3 regions of the Neobacillus sp. SRL179 genome follow, and region 1 is predicted to be linked to each of the others. Evidence: riboswitches for the same ligand, from Rfam matches in the RefSeq annotation. Region 1 holds a riboswitch; each other region holds the start of a gene.
What was found. Region 1 has a riboswitch for cyclic di-GMP ahead of flgB (flagellar basal body rod protein FlgB). Riboswitches for the same ligand answer to the same signal wherever they lie in the genome.
Positions count from the first base shown of each region.

Region 2: linked by a shared signal. The riboswitch ahead of AC4E8C_RS10870 (hypothetical protein) and the one ahead of flgB (flagellar basal body rod protein FlgB) in region 1 are both predicted to bind cyclic di-GMP.
Region 3: linked by a shared signal. The riboswitch ahead of AC4E8C_RS05170 (anti-repressor SinI family protein) and the one ahead of flgB (flagellar basal body rod protein FlgB) in region 1 are both predicted to bind cyclic di-GMP.

Region 1 covers NZ_OZ481792.1:4,213,616-4,221,241, forward strand. The annotation lists gene AC4E8C_RS20730 (FliH/SctL family protein) at 1-13, opposite strand, end outside; gene fliG (flagellar motor switch protein FliG) at 3-1,004, opposite strand; gene fliF (flagellar basal-body MS-ring/collar protein FliF) at 1,006-2,637, opposite strand; gene fliE (flagellar hook-basal body complex protein FliE) at 2,681-2,980, opposite strand; gene flgC (flagellar basal body rod protein FlgC) at 2,995-3,435, opposite strand; gene flgB (flagellar basal body rod protein FlgB) at 3,445-3,825, opposite strand; cyclic di-GMP riboswitch class I at 3,922-4,007, opposite strand; gene fliS (flagellar export chaperone FliS) at 4,132-4,542, opposite strand; gene AC4E8C_RS20765 (hypothetical protein) at 4,526-4,882, opposite strand; gene fliD (flagellar filament capping protein FliD) at 4,891-6,444, opposite strand; gene fliN (flagellar motor switch protein FliN) at 6,555-6,926, opposite strand; gene fliM (flagellar motor switch protein FliM) at 6,916-7,626, opposite strand, start outside.
Region 2 covers NZ_OZ481792.1:2,193,656-2,201,281, forward strand. The annotation lists gene AC4E8C_RS10860 (quaternary amine ABC transporter ATP-binding protein) at 1-299, shown strand, start outside; gene AC4E8C_RS10865 (glycine betaine ABC transporter substrate-binding protein) at 302-2,029, shown strand; cyclic di-GMP riboswitch class I at 2,191-2,274, shown strand; gene AC4E8C_RS10870 (hypothetical protein) at 2,301-2,525, shown strand; gene AC4E8C_RS10875 (YeeE/YedE family protein) at 2,593-3,771, opposite strand; gene AC4E8C_RS10880 (hypothetical protein) at 4,067-4,312, shown strand; gene AC4E8C_RS10885 (hypothetical protein) at 4,445-4,603, opposite strand; gene AC4E8C_RS10890 (MFS transporter) at 4,762-6,138, opposite strand; gene AC4E8C_RS10895 (PaaI family thioesterase) at 6,189-6,635, opposite strand; gene AC4E8C_RS10900 (TetR/AcrR family transcriptional regulator) at 6,713-7,288, opposite strand; gene AC4E8C_RS10905 (helix-turn-helix transcriptional regulator) at 7,465-7,626, opposite strand, start outside.
Region 3 covers NZ_OZ481792.1:1,050,178-1,057,803, forward strand. The annotation lists gene AC4E8C_RS05145 (MDR family MFS transporter) at 1-59, opposite strand, end outside; gene AC4E8C_RS05150 (DNA topoisomerase III) at 324-2,513, shown strand; gene hutH (histidine ammonia-lyase) at 2,742-4,256, shown strand; gene AC4E8C_RS05160 (hypothetical protein) at 4,297-4,500, opposite strand; gene AC4E8C_RS05165 (DnaJ family domain-containing protein) at 4,638-5,012, shown strand; cyclic di-GMP riboswitch class I at 5,474-5,563, shown strand; gene AC4E8C_RS05170 (anti-repressor SinI family protein) at 5,593-5,739, shown strand; gene AC4E8C_RS05175 (helix-turn-helix domain-containing protein) at 5,808-6,140, opposite strand; gene map (type I methionyl aminopeptidase) at 6,445-7,194, shown strand; gene AC4E8C_RS05185 (DUF1128 domain-containing protein) at 7,239-7,463, opposite strand.

The sequences.
Region 1 (7,626 bases):
TCTTAGACGACAACAGCCTCTCCACCTCTCCTCTCAATCATGATGGAGCCCTCTTCTTCTAACTTACGGACAATTCTTACGATACGGCCCTGTGCTTCCTCTGCTTCCTTCAGGCGGACAGGCTGATCGTATTTGCCTTGTTCTTCAAGTAATTCTGCCCGTCTTTTCGAGATGTTTTTATAAATGACTTCTTTTAAATCCTCACTGGCAATTTTTAAAGCTAAATACAAGTCTTCGCTGTCGACATCGCGGAGAATCCGTTGAATCGAGTGATGATCTAGTAGAGCTATATCTTCAAAGATAAACATCTTTCCTTTGATTTCCTCTGCCAAGCTCGGACTTTCCTGTGATAAGGATTCCAAGATATGTTTTTCGGTCCCACGGTCTACACTTGTTAGGATGTTGACAATGTTGTCAATTCCATTATTTACTGTATAATCCTGTGAGGATGTGGTTGCCAGTTTCTCCTGCAGCACTTCTTCAACCTGACGAATGACTTCCGGTGACACGGTGTCCATTAAAGCAATTTTCGTGGCAATATCCGTTTGCTTTTCTTGTGGAAAAGCAGACAGGATGGCTGATGCTTTCTGTGCATCCAGATAGGATAATACCAGCGCAATTGTTTGTGAGTTTTCATATTGCAAAAGGTTTAAAATCTGAACTGGTTCGGCCCTATGTGCAAAGTAAAAAGGCTTCTTTTGATTTTTTTCGGTTGTGCGAGTCAGCATTTCATTGGCCTTCTCTTCACCAAACGAAAGAGCCAGTAAATCCTTAGCAAAATGTTCGCCGCCTTTGGAAACGACATTCCGCTCCGAAGCCATTTTATAAAATTCATCTAAAACTTCTTCTTTCACTTTTGAATCAATCCATTGAAGATTGGCGATTTCTTTCGTTAATAATTCTATTTCGTCTTCTTTCAAATGTTTATAGACCGTTGATGATCCTTCTTTTCCTAATGAAACCAAGAGGATGGCCACTTTTTGAAGCCCCGTTAACTTGCGCATATTACCCCTCCTTTTCGTCCTTTAACCAGTAGCGCAGCAGATCAACGAATTCCTCCGTATTTTTACCCGCTAATTGATTAATTTCATTTTGAACGTTGTTCTTTTTCGTTGTCTCTTCTTCAAATTCCTTAATATTTTTTGCTTCTAGGTATTCAGAGAATGGATCAAGATCTTCATCTTTTTTCCGTTTCATCCATCTCCCTAAAAGAATTCCACCGGCTAGTAAGGCTAAAGCCGCAAGCCCGATTAAGATATAATTTAAATAAGATTGCTTTTGTGACTCAGTGTCCTTTGGTGTGGCTGCCGCCATTTTTCCTGTAAACTCTCTTGGAAATACAGTGATGCGCTTGTTTATATCCGCATCTGTAATTCCGGTATTGGCACCAATTGCCGTTCGCACGACATTTGAAATGATATTGCGGATGTTATCTTGTGTTGCCGGTGTTAATGAACCTGGATTTTTTGGGTTAGGAGGTTCCACCCCGACGTTGATCGTTAAATCATCTATTGTATACGGACTTTGGACAATCTCTTTTGTAATTCGATTGACCTCGTAGTTGACTCGATCCTGCGTTTCCTTGTAATCATTATTGCCGGCATCACCGCTGCTGGCGTAAGCCGGGACATCGCCTTGACCAGTCCCGTCTACTCCTCCGGCAGCTGGTGTTCCTTTGCCGCTGTATTCTTTACTGATTTTCTCCACACTAACGGCGATTCCTTGCTCTGTTCCATCCTTAGGATCCTTGGTGGCAGGTTCCACTAGGCTTTGCTGTGTTTTGACCTTATCAAAATTCAGCTTAGCAAAGGTCTGAACGTAGACTTTATCCTTCCCTAGCATGGTCCCCAGCATCTGCTGAATACTGCGCTGAATATCAGCTTCTACTTTTTGTTTAATATTTCTTTGACTTTCGTAACTGCCAACCCCCACAAAAGAACCTTCATCCTCCGAATCATTTAGCGTTAAAAGCTGACCGTATTGATCGGTAATCACAATATTTTCTTGCGGTAGATTAGGAATACTTTTGGAAGCTAAGAAGTAAAGGGATTTGATCTGCCCCTGTTCTAGTTCCGTGCCTGGTTCTAAGTCAACAATGATAGAGGCACTTGCTTTGTCCTCTTTCTCTGGTCGAATAAAGACACTGTCCTGCGGCATGGTAATCATAACCTCGGCACCTTTTACACCGCTAATCTTGGTCATTAAATTCGCTAATTGTTTCTGAATCGTTTCTCGTTCGATGACGTCTAATTCCTGTTGTGTTACGCCAAACTTCAGGTTCTGGGTTTGTTCTGTAAAACTAATCGGACCGCTTTTGGGCAATCCTTCAGAGGCTAAATTGACAATTAAGTCGGGAGCAGACTCTTTTGGAACAAGAATTTGTGTACCATTATTGGCAATCTTATAGTCTGTGAACCCTTGTTTTTCTAAAACTCCTTTAATCTCACCGATTTCTTTCTGGCTTAAAGTATTAGTATAAAGTGGTACATAATTCGGTTTTAATAGATAGAAAAAAACAAAGCAAAAAACCGCGATTAACGCCAAAAAGGTACCAATGTAGAAGAATTTACTTTTCTTGCTGGTATTCTTCCAAAACTGAACGATTTTTTCCCTAACATCAGCAATTTTTTCTTTCATAAGTCATAGTTCACCAGCTTTCGTGTTAAAACTAAGCAGTTCATTATACTTGCATTCTCATGATTTCTTGATAGGATTCCACTACTTTATCTCTTACTTGGGTGGTCAGCTGGAGAGCAATTTCTGCCTTTTGGGCAGCAATCGTGACATCATGAATATTCTTGATTTCCCCTGTGGCAATTTTTTCAGACATGTTCTCTGATTGAACAATGGTATTGTTAGCGCTTTGCAAAGCTTCTCCCAACATGGCAGAAAAAGATGTCTTCGCAGGTGAAACCGGATTAACTATTGGACGCTTATCCAAAAATGAGGCTGGGTTAGTTAACAATGAATCAATTTTCATTATGGCAAAACTCCTTATCTACCAATATCTAAAGCCTTTAACGACATCGTTTTTCCTACATTAAATGCGGTAACGTTGGCTTCATATGCTCGTGAAGCACTCATTAGGTCGACCATTTCTTTGGTGATATCAACGTTTGGCATCATGACGTACCCATCAGTATTTGCATCGGGATTGGCTGGGTCATAAACCGGATTAAAAGGTGTCTGGTCTTCAACAATCTTTGTGACCTTTACACCATTTGCTCCCATTTCATTTTGTAAATATTGACTAAACGGAGCTGATCCTTTTGGTTCCACCTCAACCATCTTCCTTCGATATGGTACCCATTCCCCATTTACCAATTTCCCTCTTGTTGTCGTCGCATTGGCAATATTGGAAGAAATAATATCCATTTTCAGGCGCCCGGCGGTTAATGCAGAAGAACTAATATTTAGTGGTTGAAACATGGACATGTCGATCCCCTACCTTGACTTTATCGCTGTTTTTAATAGATTAAATTCTTCACCAAGCTGATAGCTCAGTGTTTGATACCAAATCGAGTTGGTTGTCAAATCCGTCATTTCAGAATCGACATCCACACCATTCCCACTATTTTGCATCACAACCGGCTGCTCGGTAATGAAGGCTCTAGTTGCTGTATTTCCGATTGGTATATGCTTTTCATTTGAACGCTTTCCTTCAAAAGAAGTGTTAGCTAATTCTCCTTTAAGAAGTTCCTCAAAAACTACTTTTTGCGGCTTATAATTGGGGGTATTGACATTTGCTAGATTATTAGAAATGGCATTATGTCTTAGCACAGAAGCATCCAATGCCTGCTTTAGAACAGAAATGTTTTGAAGCATAAATAACCTCCTTTTCATACTGGTAAATTTATCCATTTTTCGAGCAAAAAAAAGACTATTCCGAAGAATAGTCCATAGTAAATTAAACTATAACTCTTCGGTAACTGGCTGGCATGATCATCATGATCGTAGCCCCTATAGCTTTGCGTCACTGGATTTCCCCAGGTTTGCCTTTATCGGATTGTAAATGTCGTTTTGTGGTGATATTGGTCGAAAATTTACCAATACTATTATATTACATTGCGCTTACAAATATTACAATGGGGAAAAAATGAAAAAAGACCTACTTAACAAAAAATTCACTTGTTAAGTAGGTCTAACAGCTTTCATCGCTTCTGCCCAAGTTCCTAGCAGTTCTGCCAGCATAGCTTGGACTTCATTTAAAGTTTCTACCTCTTTTTTCATATTCGCTTCGATTAGTCTTTGCTTTAAATAGTCATAAAGGAGAAGCAGGGACTTCGAGATTTCGATATCCATATTAAGGGTCACCATTAATTCACTAATGATGTTCTGAGCCCTAATAATGCGATCGTTAGCTCGCGGCAGATCATTTTTTTCAATTGCTAGTTTGGCCTGTTCAATGAATTTAATGGCACCTTTATATAAAAGCAGTGTCAGTTCTTCCCCTTTGGCATATAGTACTTGATTATTCTCATATGCTTGGTACGGATTCTTAAGTGACATAATCTTCCCCTTTTCCCTATTTTCTTTTGTCATAAAAAACCCCAGTGGAACCATAGGCAGGTTCCCCATACTGTTTAATCTTTTTTTCCTTTTTTAACGCCTGGAGCTGATAGATTACCTTTTGCTGCTCTCCCTGTAACATCTCCTTCACCTTTTCTTCCAAAGGAACCAGTTGTAACAGCTGTTCCTTAATGGCCGCATTTAAGAGAATTCGTCCGGCGGTTCGATCCATTTGGTTTACCTTCTCAATGCAGGTTTGTCTCGCGTCCAGTAAGGCCTGGATATGGTCTGTCTCGTCCGAATTCATTTCGTTTACTAGTTTCATTGTAAGCTGGCAATAGGACTGGAGTAATGCCTCTTTTTGTTCATACATGGTGATCATCACCCGCCCATTTGCTGCGTTAACCAGCTGCTCTGGGTATTAGATTTCTGAATGGCTTGCTCCATAGCCGTGAACTGCTTCCAATAATAATCTTCTTTCGTTTGTAATCGCTTCTGCCAGGAATCGATTTGTGTGTCCAGCTGGCTTAATGATTTGCCAAGGACAGTATCATTGGACGTACCAGCTGTTTTGGAAATTTCCTTCATCGTCTCATTCAGTTGATCATACAGCCTCCAGCCAATCCCGCTATTGGCAAATTCGTCTTTATTAGTTGCTGTGTTATTTGATGAGCTTGCGGTATCGTATTTTTTAGAAAATAATAACGACACTTCATTGGGATTGTTTTCAATTGCCGCTCGCAGCTTCGTTTCATCAATAACCAGTTTCCCATTTTCTTTATAATTAGAACTGGAGGTAATCCCGATTTCAGCAAGCGAATCGAATTGACTATTCATTTTTGTCGAATCCACATCACGAACATTCGAGTACAAGGTGGTGCGTAATTTATCTAAGGCCGATGAAATGATTCGGTCACTTTGCAATAACCCGCTCTTAGCCTTTTCTTCCCATAGTTCAATTTCTTTGTCCTTCATGTCTGTTTTCTGATCATCTAACAAGGGGGCATAATCTTTATACCGCTTTTCCCCCACCTTATCGTGAAGCGTCTTGATGGTCTCGTTATATTTATCGACAAACCCTTTAATTGTATCGAAGATCGAGTCCACATCTGTCTTTTTCGTAATCGTGACATTGCTACCCGGTGGGATGTCGTTTTTGATGGTAAACGTAATCCCGTCATAGGTCAGCTGATTATTCTTATACGTTAGGGTCGTTCCGTTAATGGTTACCTGACCGTCGACGGCCTTTACGGCTGAATTTCCAGTGGCACCACTTAGGTTTCCTGCCGGAAAGTCATTCTGCGTCTCATTGACCGTGCCAGCTGCCAGATTTAGTATATTCGAAGGGTTTGATAGATTCGCAATGTTAATAGTTGTCGCTGCATCTTTAGAAGTAAACACAATCGCCTGGTCACCACTGGAATAGCTGGCTGTCACTCCTGTTTTAGCAGCTAAAGCATTGATTTTTGAAATGGAGCTGCGGATCGAATCCTGTGCGGTCAGGTCAATTGTTTCTCCATTCAAGCTAAATTGAAATCCGTTTCCAGCTCCTAATTCACTTGTTTCACTGGGAAGTGTTGTGGAAGCGAATTTTACTGAAGAAGGTGTCCCCGGCTGATACGGTGTGGCAGCCGAAATAACATACTCACTTCTGCTCGGTATGCCTGCCAGCGTTACGTCTACCTTACTGCTATCTGATGAAGTCAGTTTACTTTTGGTAAAAGTAGACTCTAATCGAAGACTTTCCATTGAAGTACGTAAATCCAGGAATTTCGTATTCACCTCTCGATAGGCATCTACTTTCCATTCTGTCTTGGTTTTATTTTGGAAAACTTTATTTAGTTGTGCCTTTTCCGCGTCCATTAATTTTTTAACAAGTGTTTCGGTATCGATTCCTGATGCCAAACCAGAAAAACGAAGATTGTTTGTGATCATCCTGCCATCCCCCGAACCATTTAAAGTATCTACTATGGTTAACGACATTTTCGGAAGAAGCGTTGAATGAAAAGAAGGGCTGATTCTCGCGGAATCAGCCCTTCTTTTTACTAGTTAATTGTCTTATTCACAATTTCTGTTACCCGAATACCAAAATACTCGTCAATGACAACGACTTCACCTTTGGCGACTACTTTTCCGTTGATTAAGAGGTCGACCGGCTCACCTGAGACACGGTCCAATTCAATAATCGAACCTTGTGAAAGCTCTAAAATTTCATTTATTTTCTTTTTGGTTCTCCCTAATTCAACGACTATTTCTAAATTAATATCCATCAAGAGATCCATATTGACGGATTCCTCATTGTCCTTTTTAGGGGGTTTTTCTTCTAAATCCTTAAATAAAAACGGTTTTGTTTCTTCTTTCGTGTCCCCTAGTAATGCCGCTAATTCTTCTTGTGAGATTTTCCCATCATGACTCATCTTTTTTACCCTCTTTTTCAAAAACAGTTTCGATTTCTGCTGCTAGACGCGTCTTTTTCACACCTGGTTTGACTAAGAATTTGACGTCTTTCCCAACCATCGCTTTTAATGGTTCCTCATATAGCTGCTCGAGCTGAACGATATCACCCACACTCAACGCTAAAAATTCCTCAATCGTAACATTTGAACGGCCTAGTTCAACGATTACCGGAATTTCAAGCTCCTGCAGCTTTGATTTTAATAAATTGGATTCCTCTGGACTATTGGTTTTATTGCGGTTTGAAAACAATTGATAGGACGACAATTTGGGCAGAAATGGCTCTAAAATAATATAAGGAATGCAAATATGCATTAATTCCGATATTTCACCAATTTTTATATTAAAAGCAATCACAATCACCGTTTCATTGGGAATCGCTACTTGTAAAAACTGGGGATTGGTCTCAATTTCAACCACCTTTAAATTCACATTCATTAAATCTTTCCATGATTTTTGTAAATTTTCCACGAAGCCTTCAAATAGTTTATGGAGAATTTTATTTTCGATTTGGGTTAAGGTTGTTTTTTCTTCAGTGAAAGCAGGCAGATCCCGGCTGCCTAATAACCGGTCAATAATCGCAAAAGCCATCTGGGACTTTAATTCCATAATCATGCGGCCCTTTTCCGGGGTCTCAAAGATATTCAAAATGGTGAACGGTGG
Region 2 (7,626 bases), 2.0 Mb from region 1:
GATATTCAAGTATTTTTGTCGTTGATCGCAATCGTAAATTATTGGGTGCGATTACCGCTGAAGAGGCACGCCAGGCGATTGATAGTAATCAATCCATTGCAGAAGTCATGTCAACGGATATACCAACCGTTTCCGGTGATACCATTCTCGCAGATTTGATGGACGTGATGGCCACATCTAGTCTGCCAATTTCAGTGGTTGATGAAGAAAAACGCCTAAAAGGGATAGTGATTCGCGGTGCTGTCATCGGGGCTCTGGCAGGAATTAAAGATTCCTTGAACGATTTGGAGGGTGAATAAATATGAATATGCCCAAAATCCCATTAGGAGATTGGATAGACGTTCTGGTTAATTGGGTAACCGATGCTTTTGCCGGTTTTTTCTCCTTGTTAACCACTGTCATCGAGTCTTTATTAAATGTCATGATGGATGTTTTAAGCGCAGGACCATCCATTATCTTGATGATCGTCCTAGCCCTTTTGGTTACCTATACAAGCAGATGGCCATTAGGTATATTCACTCTCATTAGTTTACTGTTAATTGATAACCTTGGCTATTGGGATTCCAGTATACAAACCATTGCCATAGTATTATTATCAGGCTTGCTCACGATCATTGTTGGGATACCTGTTGGAATCTGGTGTGCCCAAAGAAAAACGGTACATAGAATCGTAACGCCGATATTGGACTTTATGCAGACTATGCCGGCATTTGTTTATTTAATTCCTTCCATTTTATTTTTTGGCATTGGGGTTGTACCAGGAATAATTGCCTCATTTATTTTCGCGATTGCACCCATCATTCGAATGACCAACCTTGGTATTAAGGAGGTTCCGAAAGATTTAATAGAGGCAGCTGATGCCTTTGGTTCCAATAACAGTCAAAAACTGTTTAAGGTGCAACTGCCAATTGCAATGCCAACTATTATGGCAGGGGTAAACCAAAGTATTATGCTTGCATTATCCATGGTGGTCACAGCTTCACTAGTGGGAGCGCCAGGATTAGGGGCGGATGTTTACAGAGCCGTTAGTCAAATAGATGTAGGCCGTGGTTTTGAAGCAGGATTATCGATTGTGTTCATCGCAGTGATCCTTGACCGAATATCGCAAAATTTACGAAAACCAGCTTATGAAAATATAGTGAGTAAAAAAATCGTCTTTTCCATTGTAGGACTTCTTATTATAGTAACGGCTGTTGTGACTGGAATGACAAAAGAAACACCAAAGAATCAGAATAAAAATGGCATGGGAGCCCAAGTTGATTATCAAATTATTGGGATTGAGCCAGGTGCAGGAATCATGTCACAAACGAAAAAAGCCTTTAAAGATTATCAGCTGGAGGCGTGGAAGCTGCAGGAAGGATCATCCGCTGCCATGGCGGCAGAATTGGACAAGGCCTATAAGAATAAAAAACCAAACATAGTTACCGGGTGGGCACCACATTGGATGTTTTCCACATACGATTTGAAATTCTTAAAAGACCCGAAGAAGTCATATGGAACGGAAGAAGATATTCATACTATCGTAAGAAAAGGTCTCGAACAGGATGTACCGGGGGCCTACACCATCCTCGATCAATTTTCTTGGAAACCTGAGGATATAGAAAAAGTAATGCTGGACATTAAAGAGGGAACGGATCCAGATGATGCAGCGGTAAAGTGGATCAAGGCGAACGGAGATAAAGTGGGATTATGGACAAAAGGTGCGCAGGCAGGAAATGGAGAAAGCGTGAATCTTGTCTATGTTGCTTGGGACACCGAAATTGCTAGTACGAATGTGATTGGAAAGGTCCTAGAGCAGAATGGCTATAAGGTAAAATTGAGCCAAGTTGAGGTGGGGCCAATGTTTGCCGGTGTAGCTAACGGCAGTGTCGACGGCATGGTGGCTGGTTGGCTTCCAAGTACACATAAAGAATTTTACCAACAATATAAAAACGATATTGTTGATCTTGGACCCAATCTTCATGGAACGAGAAATGGACTGGTTGTTCCAAAGTATATGGATATCAATACAATTGAAGATTTGAAGTAGAAAAGCTACAGACCCCTATATTTTGGGGATCTCAAGTCCCTTGCTTTACATTGGCAGGAAAAAGTAACATTTATTTATTTTATTGTAAAAATTTGAGCGTTTCCTGTTGTCAATTAATTTAAAAAAATGTAATATTATTTTAATAATAAAATAATTTATTCATTAGAAAAAGGCAAACCATTCGAAAGATTGGGACGCAAAGCTCCAGGTCTAAGGTGATCAACTATGACGGCTGAGTTGCCTAAAATAGAACATATTTTAGGGGTGTACAATGGAAGCTACTCTCGCTTGTGAACAAGAAAGTTATATTGATGTAAAAAATTTAAGTGATGAAAATTTAGTTGAGCTATATGTTACTGCCTTACTGGAGAAATTTGAAAGTAATTTAAAATCATTTGAAACAGAATTATGGGAAAGAAGGTTATTTTTGGTTGCATTAGAGTGGTATGACAATAAGAAAGGCCTTTTTCGATTAAGTAAAGGGTTTTTAAGATAAGGATTAAAAATTGGCAGAATAAATATAAAAAAGGCTTGCAGAAACTACTCTGCAAGCTTTTTTATATTTAACAGAATGTGTCTTTTGATGATGGAACCTTTAACCCAAATAATGGACGGATATACAAGGCAACGAATGTTCCAAGCATAGCCATGATGGCCCAAACCCATCCGTGAAGGCTAAAGGAAGAGATACCGCCGAAATAGGCTCCAATGTTACAGCCGAATGCAAGACGAGAACCATATCCCATTAATAAGCCTCCAAGAATAGCCGCACCGGCTACCCCTGCTTTTATTTTTTTCGGCTTAAAAGTACCTTGGAAAGAAGCTGCAATAAAGGCTCCCAATACGATTCCGAAGTTTAACACACTTGTTGAATCCGCTAGGACTGTGCTTTTAAGTGCCTGTCCATTTGGTCCGGCAAAATAACCCCAGCTGGAAACATTGACCCCAACTGTATCAAGGAATTTTCCACCCCATAGAGCAAAGGCAGAAGTGATACCCCATGGAGTTCCGCGAACAGTAAGGACTACTGCATTTAGTACTGCTAAAACAATGGCAGCCGTAAATAATGGCCATGATCCACGTAAAACCTTTTTCCAACCAGTCGTGGTCGGTAGTGGTTTCATCATGGGCGGGTTTTTCTTTTTCGCAATTTGAATGGTAATCAAATAGATAGCGATAAAGGCAACCATTTGAATAAGCCAAGCTCCCAAATAACCCAGACCAGTCGTTTCTGCTAAAGAAATAGGCGGGAGGGCAGGCGTACTATTCCAAAATGGCAAGTTGTAGGCTCCAAGAGTTGAACCCGCAATAAAGGCGATCAGCGTGAGGATCATGGAAGATGAGCCGCCGCCCAAATTATATAAGGTTCCAGATGCACAGCCATTTCCAAGCTGCATGCCTATTCCAAAAAGGAAAGCCCCAAGTATAACGCTAATGCCAACAGGGGAAACATATCCTTTTGGTTCCATACCGGTAAAGCTAAAGCCAGTACTTAGGATAATAGCAAATAATGTGGTTGAGACAGCAAACATCAGCATATGTGCCTGGAGTCCCTGGACATTTCCTACTGAAACCAGTCTCCGAAAAGCAGACGTAAATCCGAAGCGTGCGTAAAGCAATGTTGCCCCTAATAATAAGCCTATAATGAATAGGCTGCCTTGAATCCAATTGGATGAATGCACAATAGCAAATAATAGAATAAGAGAGATAACTATTCCGACAGCTACCAATCCCTTTTGCATGGGGCTAAGATTTGTTACTAAAGTGGTTGAATGTGATTTATGATTCAACGGTTTCGTGCTAACAACTGATTGAGACAATTTCTTTCACCTCTATATCCTATATGATTAGTATGATTTAAAATGCTTTATTATAGTAATACATTCTTGATGAATTGTAAAGGCATAGGTATCTTTCAGTTATTGTTAGTAGGATAAGGAGTAAATAGTTTGGCAGGTATTCCAATGGCTGGATTTTAAAGTCATCTTTTTAGTATACTACATAGATAGGGCAGATATTTTTTAGGAGGTACTAAAAATGCAAATGGATAAAAAAGGACAAGAGATGTTTTTAAGTTTTATTTTACAAAGAGTGAAAGAGGATAAAGTTGAGGAAGCAAGAGAATTACTTGAAGAAAACTTTCGGAAGCAAGACGCAGATGCCTTTACAAAAGAAGATATTGAACAGTTTATTCCTAAAATGATGAACTTTTTAAAACCAGATAAGATTGAGGAAGTAAAAGCCGTTACAAAGCAATTCTCTGGGGATTTTCAGCAAAAATAAGTAGTAATCGAACTTGGATAATTTCCAAGTTTTTTTTTGCAAGAAAACCCAACAATCCCTGACACATGTGGTGTTTTAACATGTCAAAAAAAGTTACTTAATTGAAAAATAAAAAACCACTTTGAGTGGTTTTTAATCCCGCATGGCTCCTGCCTCTCGGGAAGTCATGGCACCTTGTCCTTCGCTTACATCTTTTTGAATTTGTTGTTTTACATTTTGGGCATCAGTTCCTGCATATTCTGGTTTTATTATTGAATCTAAATTCTTTTTAGCTTGATGGTCCTGTTGCATAAAAGTCCTCCTTGAATGTAGGTTTTAACAATCTTATTATTTACAAAAAGACATTTGGTATATCCTGAGAATAATTACTTTTTAAAGGGGTAGTTAATATTCAATTAGTTTGTTTGAAAATAAAATAGCACTCGAAAAGAGTGCTTAATAACCACAAATTAGGGATTAATCTGCTGGGTTAACCTAGCTCTATGAAGATATGAGCCGTATATGATGCCAGCTACCATGATAACAAATGAGAAGCAAATAAATATATTTCGATACACCATTTCCAAGGTTAACCCTTCTTGAATGGTTAGGAATAATCCAGAAATGGTCACGCCAAACCCGGCAGCGAAAAATTGCAATAATTGGGCGATTCCTATCCCTGAACCAAGTTGTGTGATCGGCAATATCCTTGTGATCTCGTTCGAAATACTCGATGAAATGGCTGTAAAGCCCACACTTGCGAACATATAGATAAAAAGAATGAAATAGGGATGGACAGTAGAGAACCATGCAAATAGGATGGAGGCACATAATAGCATTAATTGCCCGAACATGATTAAGGGTGCATTCCCAAAACGGTCTATAAATCTTCCTATAAATTGACCTGCAACCACGGCGATAAAAGCTCCTGGAAATATAATCAATCCTAACTCGGCTGGTTCCTTTTCAAATAATGTGGTGAGAATAATGGGCATTAAAAACAGATTTGAAAAGTTGATGAAAAATGCGGAACAATTAATAAAAAGGAGCTTCGTGTATTGCTTATTTCTGAGGAGGATGGGCGGAATAAACGGTTCTTCCGTCTTATTTAGATACTTCCACCATACCGCCAAAAGGGCGAATGTTCCTAATAAAATCCCATACGAAAATGTTGATAGAAAAAGTAACAGACCTGTTACACTAAATCCTGTAAGAATAGCACCGTATATATCGAAACGGCCTTTTTTAATTACCTCATGAGGCAATAAATTTAGAAAAAACGGAATAGACAGGACAGAAAGAATAGTGATAACGAAAAGATAATTCCATCCTAAGTATTGAGTGATCAATCCCCCTAATACAGGGCCTAACCCAAAAGCCAAAGAGGCAGCAGAAGCAATAATGGCCATTGCTTTTCCACGCCTTGATACAGGGATATACCGCCCAGCCATAATCATACTTAACCCCATAACGGCTCCTGCTCCAGCGGCTTGAAGAATTCGAGCTCCCAATAAGAGATAAAAATGGGTGGAAAAGAAACCGATGACCGATGCTATTCCTAATAAACAAATACCAAGGAATAAAAGTCTTGAGAGGGGAACAAAATCGGATAGCCGGCCAAATGTTAATGTTGAAATGGCAAACATAATGGAATAGCCTGATACCAGCCACGAGGCCATCGATGAACTTAAGGAAAATTCTGTAAGAATAAAGGGTAGTGCAACATTAAACATGGTTGTATTCATTACCACAACCAAAGTGGTGAAACTCCATAGTAGTATGAGTTTTTTTTCTTGTAAGAGCACGGTGCTTTCCTTTTTGGAAGAAGCCGTTTGAATAGAGGGCATTTGATCCCACCTTTACTTATAATAACGAAGCTTGCATTCACGTTGCTCTATTATTCGATTTTTGCTCTTTTTCCAGTGGAGTTTCCCTTCAAAATCATACATGAACTGGTAGAATGTGCGACGAGACTTTCTTTTTCATCGTATACATGACATTCCAGCAATCCAACGGATTTGCCTTTTTTAATTAATCTTCCCTCAGCTCGAAGTTTGGATTTAAAAATGGGTTTAAGGAAGTTCAGTTTAATTTCCATCGTAGTAAAAAGTTCATCATCAGCTAATGTAGAAGCAAATGCAAAGCCCATTGCGGCATCGGCTATGTCGCATAAAATTCCTCCATGCAGCGTACCCATCGGATTGTGTAATCTCTCTGTAGCATCCATCTCAATCACAACCCTGCCTTCCTCCACATCTGTTACGTGAAAACCTAACGAACGTGCAACAGGGGGGCCTGGGATCTCACCCTTCGCCATTTTCTTCAAAACCTCTAAATGTTTCATCCTTTTCATCCTCCTTCTAAAAATAAATAACTTTCTTAAAGTTTGATTTAAAATTTTAGAACATTCATTCTAAAAAATTAGTCTAGTACAGCTAAAGTTGAATCAATGATGGATTGAAGTTTCTCTTGATCATGGGTTGTTTTCGATAATACTCGTAACCCAATGAGTGAATTATGAATAGAAGGAGCTAACTTTTCTGGGGCAAGTTGGGAGGATAATTCCCCAATCATTTGTCCCTGGACTAGAAGTTCGAATATAAATGATTCTGTCTTACAAAAGCTTTTATTAATTCTGTCTGCAATTTCTTGGTCATGCAGGGATAATTCTACTGCTGTATTTACAATGAAACATCCTGGGGGTTTTTCTTCATTTGAAAGAACCGCCATTTCAAATAATCTTCTGAGCGCCAACTTGACTGAAGGTAGAGGTTTAATTTGTTGTTTCATTCTTTTTTGAGTGGTTTCTTCGAAGAGTTGTAATGCTCGTAGAAACAACGTCTGTTTATCACCATAAGTATCATAAATACTTCGGCGGTGTATGTTCAAATGGTCGACTAGATCCTGTATCGACGTTTTTTCATATCCATTTCGCCAAAAGAGCACCATCGCTTTTTGCAAGACCTTGGCTTCATCAAATTCTTTAGAGCGAGCCATATTTATTTCACCTCCCGGTAAAAATTGTAACATTTTTAGAACGATTAGTAAAGAATATTCTAACTATTCAAATATTAAGAAGTGTTGAGCAATGGTTCAACTGTTATTACTGAAACACTTCAAAGAGAGTTTGAATCATTTAACTAATTTTAAGCTAGATTTGAAGAACAGTTATCTTACAAATTTCTCTTTTTAGCGTATTGGGAAGGGGTTACAGAGGTACATTTTTTAAATACTTTGCTGAAGTAATTTAAATCATTAAATCCTACCATAAAGGCAATATCTGTAATGGATATATCCCCTCTTTGCAAATATAACTTTGCTTCTTCAACTCTTTT
Region 3 (7,626 bases), 1.9 Mb from region 1:
ACGATCGCTTCAGAAAACAAGCGAACCTTTAAATTTGCATCCCAATCCCTAATCCTCATAAAGTTCCTCGTTTCTCTATTTTCGTGCCCTTCCCATCATACTATTTAACTGGAAAAATGCTCAAGTAAAATTAGCCGGTACATATTTAAAATATTGAATGACAAATCTAGAAAAGATTAAGAATCTGAAGTGCAGGGACATCTCATTTTTTCCTACTATTAAAAAGAGGTTTACTATTTAAAGGTCTCTGTGAAACTGAATTATATTAGGTTTTGTGCTATGATTATAATTCAATGGGTAACCCGAAAGGATGTTTTTATAAAGTGAAAAAAAGTTTAGTTTTAGCTGAAAAACCTTCTGTTGCTCGAGATATTGCACGAGTATTAAATTGCCATAAAAAAGGAAATGGCTTTTTAGAAGGAGATAAATATATAGTAACATGGGCGCTTGGACATTTAGTTACACTTGCCGATCCTGAGATGTATGATGATAAATATAAAACATGGAAACTGGAAGACTTACCAATGTTACCTAACGAGTTAAAGCTTGTCGTTATTAAGCAAACAGGAAAGCAGTTTCATTCGGTAAAAAGCCAATTACTTCGTTCTGATGTAGGGGAGATTATAATTGCTACTGATGCGGGGCGGGAAGGTGAATTAGTTGCCCGCTGGGTCATTGCTAAAGCGAAGATAAACAAACCTATAAAACGGTTATGGATTTCTTCAGTTACGGATAAGGCGATTAAAGATGGATTTAGGTCTTTGAAACCGGGAAAAGCATACGAAAACCTTTATGCTTCGGCTGTAGCCCGCTCCGAAGCTGACTGGTATATCGGTCTTAATGCAACCAGAGCGTTAACAACACGATTCAACGCACAACTCAACTGTGGCCGCGTACAAACTCCTACTGTAGCCATCATTGCAGCACGTGAGGAAGAAATCAAAAACTTTAAACCCCAAACCTATTACGGCATTGAGGCACAGACAACCGATAAATTAAAGCTCACCTGGCAGGATGCAAAAGGGAATAATCGCAGCTTTAATAAAGAGAACGTAGACGCGGTAGTGAAAAAATTGGGTACAAAAAATGCTGTTGTAACAGAGATTGAAAGGAAGCCGAAGAAGTCATTTTCTCCAGGACTTTATGATTTAACAGAATTACAGCGTGATGCCAATAAAATATTTGGTTACTCGGCTAAAGAGACGCTGAATATTATGCAAAAGCTATATGAGCAGCATAAAGTGTTAACGTACCCCCGGACAGATTCACGCTTTATCTCATCAGATATTGTTCCTACCATTCCAGAGCGTCTAAAAGCGTGCGGTGTTGGTGAATATCGTTTACTGACAAATAAAATCTTAAAAAAGCCAATTAAGGCTTCGAAATCATTTGTAGATGATAGCAAAGTGTCTGATCACCATGCCATCATTCCAACTGAAGGATACGTGAACTTTTCAGCTTTTACAGATAAGGAACGGAAAATCTATGATTTAGTTGTAAAACGGTTCCTGGCTGTCTTATTCCCCGCATTTGAGTATGAACAATTAACACTTCGGGCGAAAATCGGCGAAGAAAACTTTGTCGCTAGAGGAAAAACAATTTTATCGATTGGCTGGAAAGAAGTTTACAATAATCACTTGGAAGACGAAGATGAAAATGATGACCTAAAAGAACAGATTTTTCCGCGGATTGAAAAAGGCGATACATTAAACGTAAATCTAATCGCACAAACATCCGGTCAAACAAAACCACAGGCACGATTTACAGAAGCGAGTCTTTTATCAGCAATGGAAAATCCAGTGAAGTATATGGAAACTAAGGATAAACAGCTTGCCGATACCTTAAAATCAACGGGTGGTTTAGGGACAGTGGCGACACGGGCTGATATAATTGACAAGCTATTTAATTCATTTTTAATCGAAAAGCGCGGCAAAGACATTCATCTTACTTCTAAGGGCCGTCAATTGCTGGAGTTAGTTCCTGAAGAACTTAAGTCTCCATTATTGACAGCTGAATGGGAGCAAAAGCTCGACCAAATTGCTCATGGCAAGTTGAAAAAAGAAGTGTTTATCGGTGAAATGAAGAGGTATACCAAGGAAATTGTAGCTGAAATAAAGTCAAGCAGTAAAAAATACAAGCACGACAACATTTCAGCGAAAAATTGTCCAGACTGTGGAAAACCAATGCTCGAAGTAAACGGCAAAAAAGGTAAAATGCTTGTTTGTCAAGATCGTGAATGTGGACATCGCAAAAATGTCTCACGCGTCACAAATGCGCGCTGTCCGCAATGCCATAAAAAATTAGAACTGCGCGGTGAAGGCGAAGGACAAATCTTTGCATGTAAATGTGGACATCGTGAGAAACTATCTGCTTTCGAAGCACGGCGCAAAAAGGAATCTGCCGGTAAGGTGGATAAACGGACGGTCCAAAAGTATCTGAAGAATCAAAGTAAGGAAGAAGAGCCAATTAATACAGCATTGGCGGATGCTTTAAAGAAGTTAAATCTAAAATAAATCTTATGATGCTAAAATTTGGGAAAATCAAATTGACAGACAAAGATTTTTTCACATACAATAATTATTGATAAGATAGTTTTTAGAATGGAATGATACCCATGGGACATCCCCATATTAAGAGTCATCATTTATTTATAACCATAAAAGAGGCTGGAATCCAAATCTGAATTGATGAGGATTCCAGCCTCTTTCTTTATTGTACTAAATTGGTAGAGGAGTGGCATTATGATCACCTTAACAGGCAGCAGTTTAACTTTAGAGCAAATGAAAGCAGTTTTATATCGAAAAGAAAAGGTTCAAGCTTCAGAAACAAGTATAGAGGCCGTACTTAAGAGCAGGAATGCAGTGGAAAGAATTGTTTCTGAATCAAGGGTGGTTTATGGAATTACAACTGGATTTGGGAAATTTAGTGATGTATTAATTGATAAAGCACATGTTCAAGACTTGCAGTTAAATTTGATTCGTTCCCATGCCTGTGGGGTAGGGGAACCCTTTCCAGAAGTTGTCGCCAAAGCAATGGTCCTTCTTCGGGCTAATGCCTTATTGAAGGGTTATTCAGGAATAAGACCTCTCGTGATTGAAAAATTATTGGATATTGTAAATAAGGACATTATCCCCGTGATTCCACAGCAAGGATCACTTGGAGCTAGCGGGGACCTTGCACCACTATCCCATCTTGCTTTGGTTTTAATTGGGGAAGGCGAGGTGTTTTATAAAGGAAATCGTATCGACTCAATGACAGCATTTAAACAAGAAGGAATTCTCCCCGTCACACTAGAAGCCAAGGAAGGGCTAGCTCTAATTAATGGCACGCAAGCCATGACAGCTATGGGTGTGGTCGGTTATTTAGAAGCAGAACAACTGGCTTATGAGGGTGAATTAATTGCTGCGATGACAATGGAGGGGTTGAATGGGATCATCGATGCCTTTAGCGAGGAGGTCCATATTGCAAGGGGCTATAAACAGCAAATAGAAACTGCAGCGCGAATCCGTGACTACTTAAGCGATAGCTTATTAACCTCACAACAAGGTGAGTTAAGAGTCCAGGATGCCTATTCATTACGGTGTATTCCCCAAGTGCATGGTGCGTCTTGGCAGGTACTAGATTATGTTAGAGAAAAGTTAGAGATAGAAATGAATGCAGCAACCGATAATCCATTAATTTTTGATGATGGAGAAAAGGTTATTTCTGGCGGTAATTTCCATGGTCAGCCCATTGCATTTGCAATGGATTTTATGAAGATTGCGATGGCTGAACTAGCAAATATTTCGGAAAGACGAATTGAAAGATTAGTCAATCCACAGCTAAATGACTTGCCGCCATTTTTAAGCCCACAGCCAGGTTTGCAATCAGGAGCGATGATTATGCAATACGCAGCGGCTGCTCTTGTATCTGAAAATAAAACTCTGGCACATCCAGCTAGTGTGGATTCGATTCCATCATCAGCAAACCAAGAAGACCATGTCAGCATGGGTACAATCGCATCCAGGCATGCCTACCAAATTATCCAAAATGTAAGAAGAGTCCTCGCTATTGAATTAATATGTGCAATGCAGGCAGTGGAAATTCGCGGAGTAGATCAAATGGCTAGTAAGACAAAGCTGCTTTATGAAAAAGGCAGGGAACAAGTGCCAACCATCAGCAAAGACCGTGTTTTCGCAAATGATATTGAAGTAGCAGCGAACTGGTTAAAGACCATCGAAATTCACCAATTAATCAAGAATATAAGTGTGCAATAAGGAGAGAACAAGAAAATAAAGGCGTGAAAATTCACGCCTTTTACTTCATATGATTTGGAAGCCAACGTCCTGTATCAACCCGCTGCTCTTCTTCATTTTCGACTCTATTTTTAAAAGCTTCTTGGGTTACAATTAATTCTTCATCCCCAATCGCTTCTTTTACATGCTTTTCCGTAAGACTGTCCTCAGGAAAATCACCAGGATGATTTTTTTTCTTGTGTTCAAAATGTTCTCCGCGTGCCATGGTTAACACTCCTTTCGTCTTCGTAAGTAGCATTCCCATCCACACACTAAAATATCACTTGGTAGTTGATTATCAATTCATCTAGAGAGAAGAAATTGATATAATAAAACAAATATGGTTAAAAAGGGGGCCGCAAATTGGATCTTTTCCATTTAATCTCAGAGGATCGGATAAAAAAGGCTTATGAAGAAGGTGAATTTGATCATCTTCCTGGATTGGGGAAACCATTGCAGCTGGAGGATTTGTCCGGAATTCCTGAGGAATTGCGGATGGCCTATAAAGTAATGAAAAATGCCGGTTACACGAAGGAAGAAGGACGTTTGCGCCAAGAAATGATGAGCATAGAGGATTTAATCAAAAAATGTGATGACAATGTTGAAAAGGTAAATCTTCAAAATAAGTTAAATGAAAAACTGCTTCGATTTAACCGGTTGATGTCAAAACGGGGTGTGAAAACAAATTCCTCTATTTTTAAAAATTATGAGTTGAAGGTTCGAAATAAAATGACCTAAAAAGGAATAAAAGCTGGTTGATTTGTGGGAAATCTCATTCATCTCCAGCTTTTTCTTCTTGTTTTCCAGGTTTGCACATTCTGTCTAGAAAATAACCTGCAAAAACAATGAAAGCAATAGGAATAGAAAAATTTAAAACATGAATGACAGTCATTACTCTCCCCCTCACGATAGAAATTAATTTACAACATTAGGTGTTCGCGTATATTGTTTACATTATATGTTAATTGTCATCAAATAGACAAATTTCAATAACAACTATTTTGAATATTCAGTTAAAATGATATGTAGAATCTTGGAAAAAAATGTAATAAAAAGCAGTTAGAAAATTAATATAAATGACAAAATCTAACACCCTGTTATAAAAGGACTATATATAATGGAGGTATCGTTAAAGGATTAAGTATTTGGACCTAGTAGATAATGGGAATAAAGCAATTGGTGGCTCAAGTTGTATGGGAGGCAGAAAAAGGCAAACCTGTTGAAAAGCAGGGACGCAAAGCCGAGGATCTAAGGCGAGGGGTATTTGCTATGGTGGCCGGGCTACCTGGAATACGAATGTATTTTGGGAGTGAGAAAAATGGTTATTACAGAAAGAGAAGTGGATGTAATCGATCAGGAATGGATAACGCTCATATTAGAGGCAAGGCAAATTGGACTATCAATTGAAGATGTTCGAGATTTCCTTACACGTGATAGTCATGAAGAACCATCAAGTACATACTAAAATAGAAAAGAAAAGCATTCTACAAAATCTGTCAAATTTTGTAGAATGCTTTTTTTATCATATTCAACTTAGTTGTCATTCGTTTGATTATTATTACGCCACTTATTAAATTCTAGGAAATCGCGAAATTGATCCTTGGAAACACCAGAATTCATAGCCTCTTTTACAAGATTCATCCAATCAGTATCTAATTCATCCCGATCAATTTGTTCATGAATCAAATGTTCGACAGGGAGATTTAAGACAGCAGCTATTTTTTCGAGAAACTGGATAGAAGGATTTTTTTGTAAGTTCCTTTCAAGTGAACTTAAATAGGATTTAGCAACCCCTGCTTGTTCAGCCAGTTCGGATAGTGACATTTTCTTTTCTGAGCGAAATTTTTTAACGCGGTCACCGATCATTGAGTCTCACACACCTAATTATTTTTTAATTTTCCGGAATAACTCTCCCTCTTCGAAAAAAGGGGGATTAATTTATATGTTCATTCTACCAAAATGAATGAAAAAGTACCATATAAAGAACGAGGTAATATTACAAAAAAATGAACATTTAGGGCACTCATGATTGTTTTTTGAAAAAAACGGAAGATAGAGTTAATATTAAAGAGTGCTGCAAACAGAATGTAAAGGAAATGCGTAACAGAAGGTTTAATGCTCAGTATTATATAAAGATAAATATAAATATATGCTAAAGGTAGGGAAACAAATGATTGTCTTAAAATCACAACGTGAAATTGAAGCCATGAATGAGGCCGGCAAAGTTCTTGCTGCTTGTCATAAAGAAATTGCAAAATTAATAAAACCAGGAATCACTACATGGGATATTGAATTGTTCGTCAATGATTTTTTACGAAAAAATAATGCAATACCTGAACAAGTCGGTTATAGAGGGTATGAATATGCTACTTGCGCGAGTATCAATGACGAAATTTGCCATGGTTTTCCAAGGAAGGAACCATTAAAAGAAGGTGACATTGTCACAATAGATATGGTTGTTAGATACAATGGGGCATTGGCTGATTCGGCTTGGTCCTATGCAGTCGGTGAGATTTCTGAGGAAAACGAGCATTTATTAAAAGTGACTAAAGAAGCTCTATATAAAGGGATAGAACAAGCAGTAGTGGGTAATCGAATTGGAGATATTGGCCACGCCATTCAAACCTATGTGGAAAGTGAAGGTCTTTCTGTTGTACGTGACTTTATCGGCCATGGTATTGGTACAGTGATGCACGAGAAACCAGATGTACCTCACTATGGGTTGCCAGGAAAAGGGGCAAGAATTAAAGAAGGTATGGTATTTACAATTGAACCGATGGTAAATATCGGCCGTTATCAAACAAAAATGGATGATAATGGTTGGACTGCAAGAACGATCGATGGTAAAAACTCAGCACAATATGAGCACACACTAGCAGTTACAAAGGATGGCCCCATCATCCTTACTGAGCAAAAATAAAACGAAAACCCGGTCATTCCTTGGAATGACCGGGTTTTTGTTTTTTATCTTTTTCTAAGATTTCCTAGCTCTTCAACCAATGCCTGCATTTCATTAGGACTAAAGGAATTCTTTTTTTGCACTAAATCGTAAATTTCCTTTAGTTCTTCATACATCTCTTCATCAAAGTGAGATGGTTTAATGGCTCCAAGGTTAAGGACCTTTAACTTTCCCTTAATTTGTTCAATCATGTATTCAACATTTTCCACGGATTTTTCTGACAAATTCATCTTGGTCACCCTTTTCGAAAGTAATGATTCCATCTTTTCATGTTAAAAAGTATCTGTCAATATATAGTTTACCCAAAGAAATGGAGGAAAGTGAACTAGCAAACCTATATAGAAATGTTTGATAAAGCAAAATAAATGGTAATATATTTAATGGTATTATTTT